Regions from separate parts of the Pseudomonas sp. 05N432 genome, predicted to be linked through region 2. Evidence: riboswitches for the same ligand, from Rfam matches in the RefSeq annotation. Region 2 holds a riboswitch; the other holds the start of a gene.
The links. Region 2 has a riboswitch for manganese ahead of AC1DHT_RS27860 (sodium:calcium antiporter). Riboswitches for the same ligand answer to the same signal wherever they lie in the genome.
Positions count from the first base shown of each region.

Region 1: linked by a shared signal. The riboswitch ahead of AC1DHT_RS27360 (TMEM165/GDT1 family protein) and the one ahead of AC1DHT_RS27860 (sodium:calcium antiporter) in region 2 are both predicted to bind manganese.

Region 1 is NZ_JBFTMM010000028.1:14,141-18,975, forward strand. Features, by position in the region: gene AC1DHT_RS27350 (2-hydroxyacid dehydrogenase) at 1-177, shown strand, start outside; gene AC1DHT_RS27355 (methyltransferase) at 211-1,209, shown strand; yybP-ykoY riboswitch at 1,249-1,372, shown strand; gene AC1DHT_RS27360 (TMEM165/GDT1 family protein) at 1,461-2,045, shown strand; gene AC1DHT_RS27365 (M48 family metallopeptidase) at 2,179-2,997, opposite strand; partial or broken gene AC1DHT_RS27370 (HAMP domain-containing protein) at 4,363-4,560, shown strand; gene AC1DHT_RS27375 (methyl-accepting chemotaxis protein) at 4,672-4,835, shown strand, end outside.
Region 2 is NZ_JBFTMM010000029.1:4,242-9,076, reverse strand. Features, by position in the region: gene selB (selenocysteine-specific translation elongation factor) at 1-234, shown strand, start outside; tRNA gene AC1DHT_RS27870 (tRNA-Sec) at 241-336, shown strand; gene AC1DHT_RS27865 (magnesium transporter) at 397-1,347, opposite strand; M-box (ykoK) riboswitch at 1,493-1,668, opposite strand; yybP-ykoY riboswitch at 2,042-2,217, shown strand; gene AC1DHT_RS27860 (sodium:calcium antiporter) at 2,236-3,228, shown strand; gene AC1DHT_RS27855 (LysR family transcriptional regulator) at 3,232-4,155, opposite strand; gene AC1DHT_RS27850 (ester cyclase) at 4,259-4,816, shown strand; gene AC1DHT_RS27845 (polysaccharide deacetylase family protein) at 4,830-4,835, shown strand, end outside.

The sequences.
Region 1 (4,835 bases), on a different contig from region 2:
TTGAGCGTCGAGCCACCCACCGCCGGCAATCCGCTGTTGGCTGCCGACATCCCGCGCTTGATCGTCACCCCGCACAACGCCTGGGGCAGCCGCGAGGCGCGGCAACGGATCGTCGGTCAACTGGCCGAAAACGCCCAAGGCTTCTTCAGCGGTACAGCGCGGCGGGTCGTCAGTTGATAAACTGCCGCACTTTTTTTCAAGGAGCAGAGTATGGATCCGCGCAGTGAAGTACTGCTTCGTCAGGCCGAATTGTTTCAAGGCGATTTGCTGTTGGCCGGTTTGCCCGCCGATGACTTGCTCGGCAAATTGCCCAACGCTCACGGCTGGTGCTGGCACGCAGGCGACCAGGCGGCGCTGGACGCACGCTTTGCCGAGCGCAGCCACTTTGGCGTGAATGCCCCGAGCCGAGAGTTTGAAACGGCGGTGGTGTTCCTGCCCAAATCCAAGGACCTGACCGACTACATCCTCAACGCCCTCGCCTCGCGCCTGGCCGGTCGTGAGCTGTACCTGGTGGGTGAAAAACGCAGCGGCATCGAAGGCGCGGCCAAACAGCTGAACCCCTTCGGCAAACCGCGCAAGCTCGACAGCGCACGCCACTGCCAGCTCTGGCAAGTCACTGTGGCTAATGCGCCGGAGGCCAAATCGCTGGAAAGCCTGGCACAGGAATACGAACTGCCGCTGGCTGAAGGCCCACTGAAAGTCATCAGCCTGCCGGGCGTGTTCAGTCACGGTCGACTGGATCGCGGCAGCGCGCTGCTGCTCGAACACCTCGACAAACTGCCAAGCGGTCACTTGCTCGACTTCGGTTGTGGTGCCGGCGTGTTGGGCGCGGCGGTGAAACGGCGTTATCCACACAACACCGTCACCCTGCTCGACGTTGATGCGTTCGCCGCCGCCAGCAGCCGCCTGACATTGGCGGCCAACGGTCTGGAGGCAGAGGTGCTGACCGGCGATGGCATCGACGCTGCGCCGATGGGTTTGAGCGCGATTCTGAGCAATCCGCCGTTTCATGTCGGGGTCCACACCGATTATCACGCCACGGAGAATCTGCTGCGAAAAGCAGCCAAGCATCTGAAAAACGGCGGCGAACTTCGCCTGGTGGCTAACAGCTTCCTGAAATATCAGCCGCTGATCGAGGAGCATCTCGGTGTGTGTGCGATCAAGGCCGAAGGGCAAGGTTTCCGGATCTACCGGGCCAAGCGCGGCTAGAAATTAGCGCTTGCCGAATGGATTTTGCCTAGGCAGAATCCGCTCCGTCCTAGGGGAGTAGTCTCCCACGAGCGCCATGCTCGTCCGGCATACGTCAACATACTTGGTCCTCAGACCATGGCGTATGCGACCCAAGCGTCCACTCAGATGGATCGCAGGGTTTGACAAGACCTATGACACGAACACCTTACCCGGGGCGGGGAGGCTGTACGTGTCATAGCCGTGTCGACCCGCCCCTTAGGAAAACCCTGATGCTGGATTCTCTGCTCGTTCCCACCGCTGTCGTTGCCTTGGCCGAAATCGGCGACAAGACGCAATTGCTCGCGCTCATTCTCGCCGCCCGCTTTCGCAAACCCTGGCCGATCATCGCCGGTATCGTCGCTGCAACCCTGGCCAACCACGCGGCTGCAGGTGCCGTCGGTGCCTGGTTCGGGAGTTTCTTCTCGGATGCGACGCTGCACTGGATCCTCGCCGCAAGCTTTACCGCGACCGCGCTGTGGACCCTGGTGCCGGACAAGATGGATGAGGACGAAGCCAGCACTGCGCGCAAATTCGGGCCGTTCCTGACCACGCTGATTGCGTTCTTCCTCGCTGAAATCGGTGACAAGACCCAGATCGCCACCGTGATGCTTGCCGCCCAGTACCCGGAGCTGTGGCTGGTGGTCATCGGCACCACGCTCGGCATGCTGATTGCCAACGTGCCAGTGGTGCTGGCGGGTAATTTTGCCGCAGACAAACTGCCCCTGACCCTGATCCGCCGCCTGGCAGCGTCGGCGTTCTTCATCCTGGCCATCGTCGCGGTGTACAAGGCGATGCAGAGTAGCGGGTGGATTTGACGTGGTAGGTCGGTAGACCGCGTCATCGTTTATCGCGAGCGGGCTCGCTCCCACATTGGTCCCGTGTACACCAGAGATCAAATGTGGGAGCGAGCCTGCTCGCGATGAGGCCATTACTGACGATATAAAACCATCAGGACTTCTTGGCCTGCAGGTAAAGCGGCATGACTTTCGGAATCGCTGCCTTTAGCGACTCAACCCGGCTGCTGGAGGACGGGTGAGTGCTCATGAACTCTGGTGGAGAACTTTCGGAAGCCTTGTTCATTTTGTCCCACAGGGTGATCGCCGCGTTCGGGTTGTAGCCGGCGCGGGCCGCCAGCTCCAGGCCGATCAGGTCAGCTTCGTTTTCATTGGCGCGGCTGTTGGGCAAGGTCATGCCGTAGTTGGCCACAGTGTCGGCCAATGCCAGGGTGTCCTGCCCCAACCCGAGCAAGGCACCGGCGCCCTGCTTGGCCATTTCGATGCCATAGGCCTTGGACATCGCTTCACGACCATGCTCACGCAAGGCGTGGGCGATTTCATGGCCCATGACCGCAGCGATTTCATCGTCGGTCAGCTTCAGGCTGTCGATCAGCCCGGTGTAGAAAATAATCTTGCCGCCAGGACCACAGTTGGCGTTGAGCTCATCACTCTTGATCAAGTTGACTTCCCACTGCCACTGCGCCGAATCCGGCCGGAAGACCGGTGCCTGCGCGATCAGCCGATTGGCAATCGCCTGGACCCGTTTGGCCTCGCTGCTGTTCTTGTCCAGCACACCCTTGTTGCTCGCCTCACCCACCGTCTTTTGGTAGGACTGGGCATACATCTGGTTGACCTCATCGCTCGACAGCATGCTGAACATGTACTGCTTGCGTTCCACACCCACCGCGCCGCCGTTGGTGGTGTTGACCGACTGGCAACCACTGAGCAGCAGACTTGCACCCAGCACACACAAAACCACTCTCTTGCTCATGAAAACACTCCCTGAAAACATGCCGCGTATCCTAGGCGGTGCATTGTATCGGCGCCAGATACAACAGACGTATAGCGCGGCATTTACCGATACATTTCCTTTCACCGTCGCCATAAATTCATAAAACATCGCTGCCCCGAAAGCACACGGGCCCGACACCTGTCTCTATGCGACCTGCACTGATCAAAAACAGCCATCGACAAAAAAACCGCTCATGGACCGCCACACGTGCGCCGATACAACCCGGCAGACGTCATTCCTGCGTCCGGAGCCCTTATGAAATTCAAGTCGATCCAGTTTTCCGTCGCCGCGCTTGCCGGTGCCATTGTGCTCAGCGTGGTGGCTGCGCTGGTGCTGTATGCACTGTTTTCCGGCGCACGGACCCAGGAAATGGTCCAGCAGCGGACCCAGGCGCAATTCGAGCAAGTCATCGAACAACGCCTGCGTGGACTGGCGCAAACCCAGGTCAGCCAGATCCAGCGCGAACTCGAAGCGCCCCTGCTGATCGCCGGTGGGCTGGTTCGGGTCAACGCCTTGATCGGCTCCCAGGATGCCGACGGCAAACCGGCGCTGACCCTCAGCCGCGAACAGTTGATCAGCCTGATCAAGGAAAACGTCGCGAAGAATCCGAAGATTCTCGGCACGTACATCGGCTGGGAACCGAACGCACTGGATCACAATGACGCGGCCTACATTGGCAGTAAAACCGTCGGCATCGACGCCACCACCGGGCGCTTCCTGCCGTGGTGGTTCCGCAACGACAATGGCACGCTGGGCGTCGACAAGCTGGCGGACGTCAACGACCGTACCGTGTTGTCCACGGGTGTGCGCTCCAGTGAGTACTACCTGTGCTCCCAGGAAAGCAAAAAATCCTGTGTGATCGACCCGGCGCCTTACAAGGTCGGCGACAAGATCGTCATGCTCGCCTCCTTTATTGAACCGATCATGCTCAACGGCACCTTTCAGGGCATCGTCGGCGCTGACTTGTCGGTGAACTTCATTCAGGAAATGCTCCTGGCCGCCAACCAGAAGCTTTATAACGGTGCCGGCGAAATGGCCCTGATCGGCGGCAACCAGCGTCTGGTCGCCTACACCAAGGACCCGAGCAAGTTCGGCGAAAAAGTCAGCGACATCCTCGATGCCACTCAGGTCGCCAACCTCGGCAAGCTCAATCTCGGCGAAGTGACCTATAACGTCGACAAGGCCAACGGCAGGATCGAGCTGTACCTGCCATTCGGCATCGGCCAGACCGATGCACGCTGGACCCTGCTGCTGCAATTGCCGCTGAACGCGGTCATGGCCGACCTGCAACAACTGCAAGGCGACCTGAACACCCAGCGCAAGGCTGACACCTTTGGCATGGCCATGGTCGGTCTGGTGATTGCCGGCCTGGGCTTGCTGGTGATCTGGCTGGTGGGGCACGGCATCGCCCGCCCGCTGAAGCAGATGGTCGTGATGCTCGATGACATTGCTCAGGGCGAAGGTGACCTGACGCGCCGCCTGACCAGTGACCGCGCCGACGAACTCGGCTCGATCGCCAAGGGCTTCAATACCTTCCTCGCCAAGTTGCAGGCGATGATCACCCAGGTGGTGACCTCGGTGCAGAGCGTCAGCGATTCGTCCGAACATACCGCCGACATCGCCATTCGCACCAACCTCGGCGTACACAAGCAAATGGCCGAGATCGATCAGGTGGCCACCGCGGTGCAGGAAATGACCGCCACCGCCCAGGACGTGGCGCGCAATGCGACCCAGGCTGCCCAAGCTGCCAGCCACGCGGATCAGGCCGCCGCCCAAGGCATGCAGATCGTGCGCGACACCTCGACCTCGATTGGCGT
Region 2 (4,835 bases):
CGTGACTTGTTTTACCTCGACACGTCGGTGCACCAGCTGGCGGCTATGCTGATGCAACTGGTCGACGACAATCCGTTGATTCAGGCGGCGGCGTTTCGCGACAGGGTAGGGATCGGCCGCAAGCGCAGCATCCAGATACTCGAGTACTTCGACCGGATCGGCTTGACCCGCAGGCTTGGCGACCAGCGTTGCATCCGTGCAGACAATGCCCTGGCACAGCGCCCCGAGAGCTGACATCAAGGAAGGCAATCGCGTCCGGTGGCGCGGCCGGGCTTCAAACCCGGTTGGGGACGGCAGCCGTTCCCGGGCAGGTTCGACTCCTGCTGCCTTCCGCCATTTTTTTCAAAAACAGGACGGCCCCGGGATCTGGCGATTCGGGGCTGTCTGGTGAGTGGCTTAAGCCGGCAGGTCGGTCATCACCATTTTGGCGATGTTGAAATAGATCACCAGGCCGGTACCGTCGATAAAGGTCGCGATGAAAGGAGCCGAGACCACGGCTGGATCGATGCGCAGTTTTCTTAACAGCATCGGGATGATCGATGAGACAACGGCGCTCCAGATGGTGATGGCGACCAGCGTCAGGCAGACCACCATGGCGATTTCCGATCCCACTCCGAGCATCCACGCCCGAATCCACGCCACGACACCGATGGCCAGCGCGATCATGAAGGAGGTGGTCACTTCCTTGCGCAGCACCGTGCCGACATTGCGCAGGCTGACTTCGCCCAGGGCCATGGCCCGTACCAGCGTGGAAGTGATCTGGGTCCCGCTGTTGCCGCCAGTGCCGATCAGCAGGGGAATGAAGAAGGCCAGGGCAATGGCGGCTTCGAGTTGCTCTTCAAATACCTGCAAGATGGTGCTGGTGTAGGCTTCGGCGAGAAACAGCAGCAGTAGCCACGGCAAGCGCTTTTTCCACAAACTCCACGGGCTGGTGCTGAGGTAGGGCGTTTCCAGCGGCAGGCTCGCGCCTTGGCGTTGAGCATCGTCGGTGCCTTCGTCCTGAATCAGCGTCGCGATTTCTTTTTCATACAGCACGCCCAATAGCCGGCCTTCGCTGACCACGGGAACGATGTCCACGCCTTTCTCGATCAGCTCGGGCGCGACATCGTGCCGGAGTTGATTCGGCGAAACCGAAAAGCGAATGGGCATCATCAGATCCCGAACGCAAAGGTCGGTGTTTTTCTCGGTGAGCAGTGTTTTCACCGACAGTTGGCCATGCAAAGCGCTGCGCGGGTCGGTGACAAAGATGTGGGCCGGAATATCATCGTCCGGCAGTTGCTTGAGCAGATGTTCCCTGGCCTGGTTGACCGTCATGTTGCCGGTCACGGTGATGAGCAGAGGGCTCATGTAAGACACCACCGTATCTTTGAGGCGGATGTCCTTGAAGGTGGAAGGGGTAGCGCTTGCCATTGACATTTGAGGTAGTCCCCATAGCTGTTTTGACCACAAACAGATCTCACACAGGGGCGTAAACCAGAGAAGAGAGTGCAGAAAGCGATCTCCACGTCTAGGTTTTGGCACTGTACAACGTATCCGGGCCACATTGGCCGGAAGTCACTTTGGGCTAAACCTTAATCCGATAGAGCCTGTCTTAACCTTGGGCGTCTCTCGACGTCGTCAGATCAGTGACCTGTGTTTGTACAGGAGCCTCGCCGAACGAGATACTGCAACATTAAATAAACCAGGACGGTACCGATCTGGAGTCGGGCAACGCCGGCGTGAGTTTGCAGTTGTTTAATTACCTCCTGAATAACAATTGCCATTAAAGGGTGTTTGATAACCCCCTGAAGGATCACTTCCTAAACAAGAATAAGAGGGATTGTTTTTGCTGTAACCCACTCAATGGATAATGTTCAGCGTTCATTCAGAAAGTGATAGTGAAGGTTTTTAAGACATAGTATGTTACAAATGTTTTTATCGAGCACTTAAAGTGCTGCCAGCTCTAGCTATATATGAATTTTCAGCAAAATAATGAGGTTCAGAGTTTGAAAACCCGCAACTAAGCCGTTGACGCATTAGTACCTGATCTTTAGGATCGCCGCTCCCTTGGGGAGTAGCCGCCTTCGTTTCCGGAAGGGGTCACGTCAACATACTTGGCTCGCAAGCCATGGCGTGACCGGTCATATGACTTGGCAAGACCATTGGTGAAGATACCTGTCTGTGGGTCGGACGCGGGTGTCTGAACCATTGGCTCTTTTGTCCGGCCCCTCAGGTTTCCTTATGCATTCAATGCCCATGACGTTTGCGTTGCTGTTGGGCTCCGCGGTTGTCATCTATCTGGCTTGTGAATACTTCGTTAATGGCATCGAGTGGGTCGGTCGCAAACTTGCGGTCGGGCAACAAGCCACGGGTTCCATTCTAGCGGCCTTTGGTACGGCATTACCGGAAAGTGTCATCACGTTTATTGCCGTTGTGTTTGGCGACACGCCAGAGCAGAAGTCCCTCGGCGTCGGTGCTGCACTTGGCGGACCTCTGGTCTTGGCGACGATCGCCTATGCGGTAGTCGGTGTAACACTCTTGCTGTGTCGTCAGCGCCTGGCGAATACCGAGGCCATCCGTCAGGACTTCAAGCGACTCAGCCGTGATCAAGGATGGTTCCTCGTAATCTTTGTGGCGAAGATCGCGCTCGGTCTTGTCGTGTTCGCCTACAAACCTTGGCTGGGTATTCTTTTCCTGGCGGCCTATGCAGCGTATTTCTGGAAGGAAATGCGCGGTGAGCAGGATGAAGAGGAGTATGAACTCGAGCCCCTGAAACTTGCGCCAGGCAAAGCGACTCCGTCGACCTCGGCGGCGGTGATTCAAACGCTTATTGCATTGGCGGTTATCTTTGCGGCCTCTCACTTCTTTGTCGGACAACTCGACGCTCTGGGCCCCATGCTGGGTATCCACCCTCAATTGCTGGCGCTGTTGCTCAGTCCGATTGCTACCGAACTGCCTGAAACGCTGAATGCGATCATTTGGGTTCGCCAGGGTAAACACCGACTGGCCTTGGCCAACATCAGTGGCGCCATGATGATTCAAGCCACAGTGCCCACTGCATTCGGGCTGTTCTTTACGCCTTGGGCGCTGGACACGTCGCTGGTTCTGGCGGCAATCATCACCCTGATAGGTGTGGGCATCATGTTCTTCGCTTTCCGAAAGGGCACCATCTCGCGCTGGCTATTGGCATCGATGGTGTTGCTGTACATCCTCTTTGCAGTTCTTTTGAAGGTTCTTGATCTGGCGTAGCTGTCAGCTCAAAAAGTCGTCCAGGTGGCTGGATTCTTCTGCAAAGCGCTCGACCAGAAAATCCAGAAGGGCACGTACGCGAGGCGCCATGTACCGGTTGCGTTGATACAGGGCATGTACCGGCGCCTCCGCAGTTCGCCACTCCGGCAACAGGATCTTCAAGCGTCCTGCTCGCAGGTCCGGGCCAATATCCCACAGCGATTTCATCGCAATGCCGTAACCGTGAACCGCCCATTCTCGGGCGACCGCGCCGTCATTCGTCTCGCGAGCGTTTGCAAGCGGGACCGTATAACTGTCGACTTTGCCATTGCGGGTGAAGCACCAGTCGTTCGCGGGCCCGGCAACAGAGTTGAGGACAATACAGTCGAAACACTCCAGATCCCGTGGGTGCTCGGGGACGCCATGCTTTGCAAGATACCGGGGCGATGCGCACAAAACGCGCCGGTTGGGTGCCAAGGGCCGGGCAATGAAGGAGCTGTCCGGCGGCACACCGAATCGGATGGCGAGATCGATATCGTCTTGCAGCAAATGCGACAGCGAATCCGACAGCACCAACGCGAACTTCACCTCGGGGTATTGGGTGTTGAACTGGTCAAGCCAGTTCTTCAGCACGTTGCGCCCGAAATCCGAGGTTGCGGAAATTCGCACCTTGCCCCCCACAATGCTTTTCCCGGCCTGTAGAAAGGCATGACCATCGTCGAGTGCCTGGAGCGCCTGCTGACAATAGGCCAAATACGCCTGCCCCTCATCCGTCAAGCGCAGGTGGCGTGTCGTGCGCTCGAACAGACGCGTATGCAACGCCGACTCGAGCTTGACGAGGCGCGCACTCGCGGCAGCGGGGGAGAGTCCGAGTTTGCGGCCAGCGGCCGACAAACCGCCCAGATTGGCTGCTTCGACAAACAGCCGGATGTCACCCAGGTAGTCCATGATATTTCGATATTTTTTGAAAGTTATTCAAATAGTACGCCAATTATCAAACTGACGAGACATACCCAGAATGGCGACATCAATCAACGTTTGGAGCATCCTGATGTCGCTTTTCCCTGTTGCACGCCTGACCCATGCACGTTGCTGGTTACTCTCTTCCCTGGTCGCCGTCGCGGTGAGCCCCGTCTTCGCCGCGACCGATCCGCTCGTCCAGCCCCGCACGGTGATCGTCGACCATAGTCTTGCGAAGGCGCAGGTCGACGCGCAGATCCTGGCCGCACGCCGTTATGGCACGTTCTGGACCACCGGCGACGAAGCGCTCGCCCGCGCCGCCCTGGCACCCGACTTCAAGGATTCGACACTGCCGCCAGGTCGCCCCCAAGGCATTACCGGACCGATCGCGGCATCGAAAACCATGCACGCGGCGATTCCTGATATCCAGTGCGAAGTGGAACAGATGATGGTGGTCGGCGACCGGGTCATCGCTCATTTGCGTTTCACCGGTCACTTTACCGGCCAGTTCAAGGGCGTCCAGGGCACAGGGCAGACGATCGACTTCATCGCGACGGACATCTACCGCGTCGTCGAGGGGCGTATCGCCGAGAACTGGCATCTCGAAGATAACCTGACCCTGCTGCAACAGCTCGGCATGGTGAAGTAAGGGGATCACGCTGATGGAC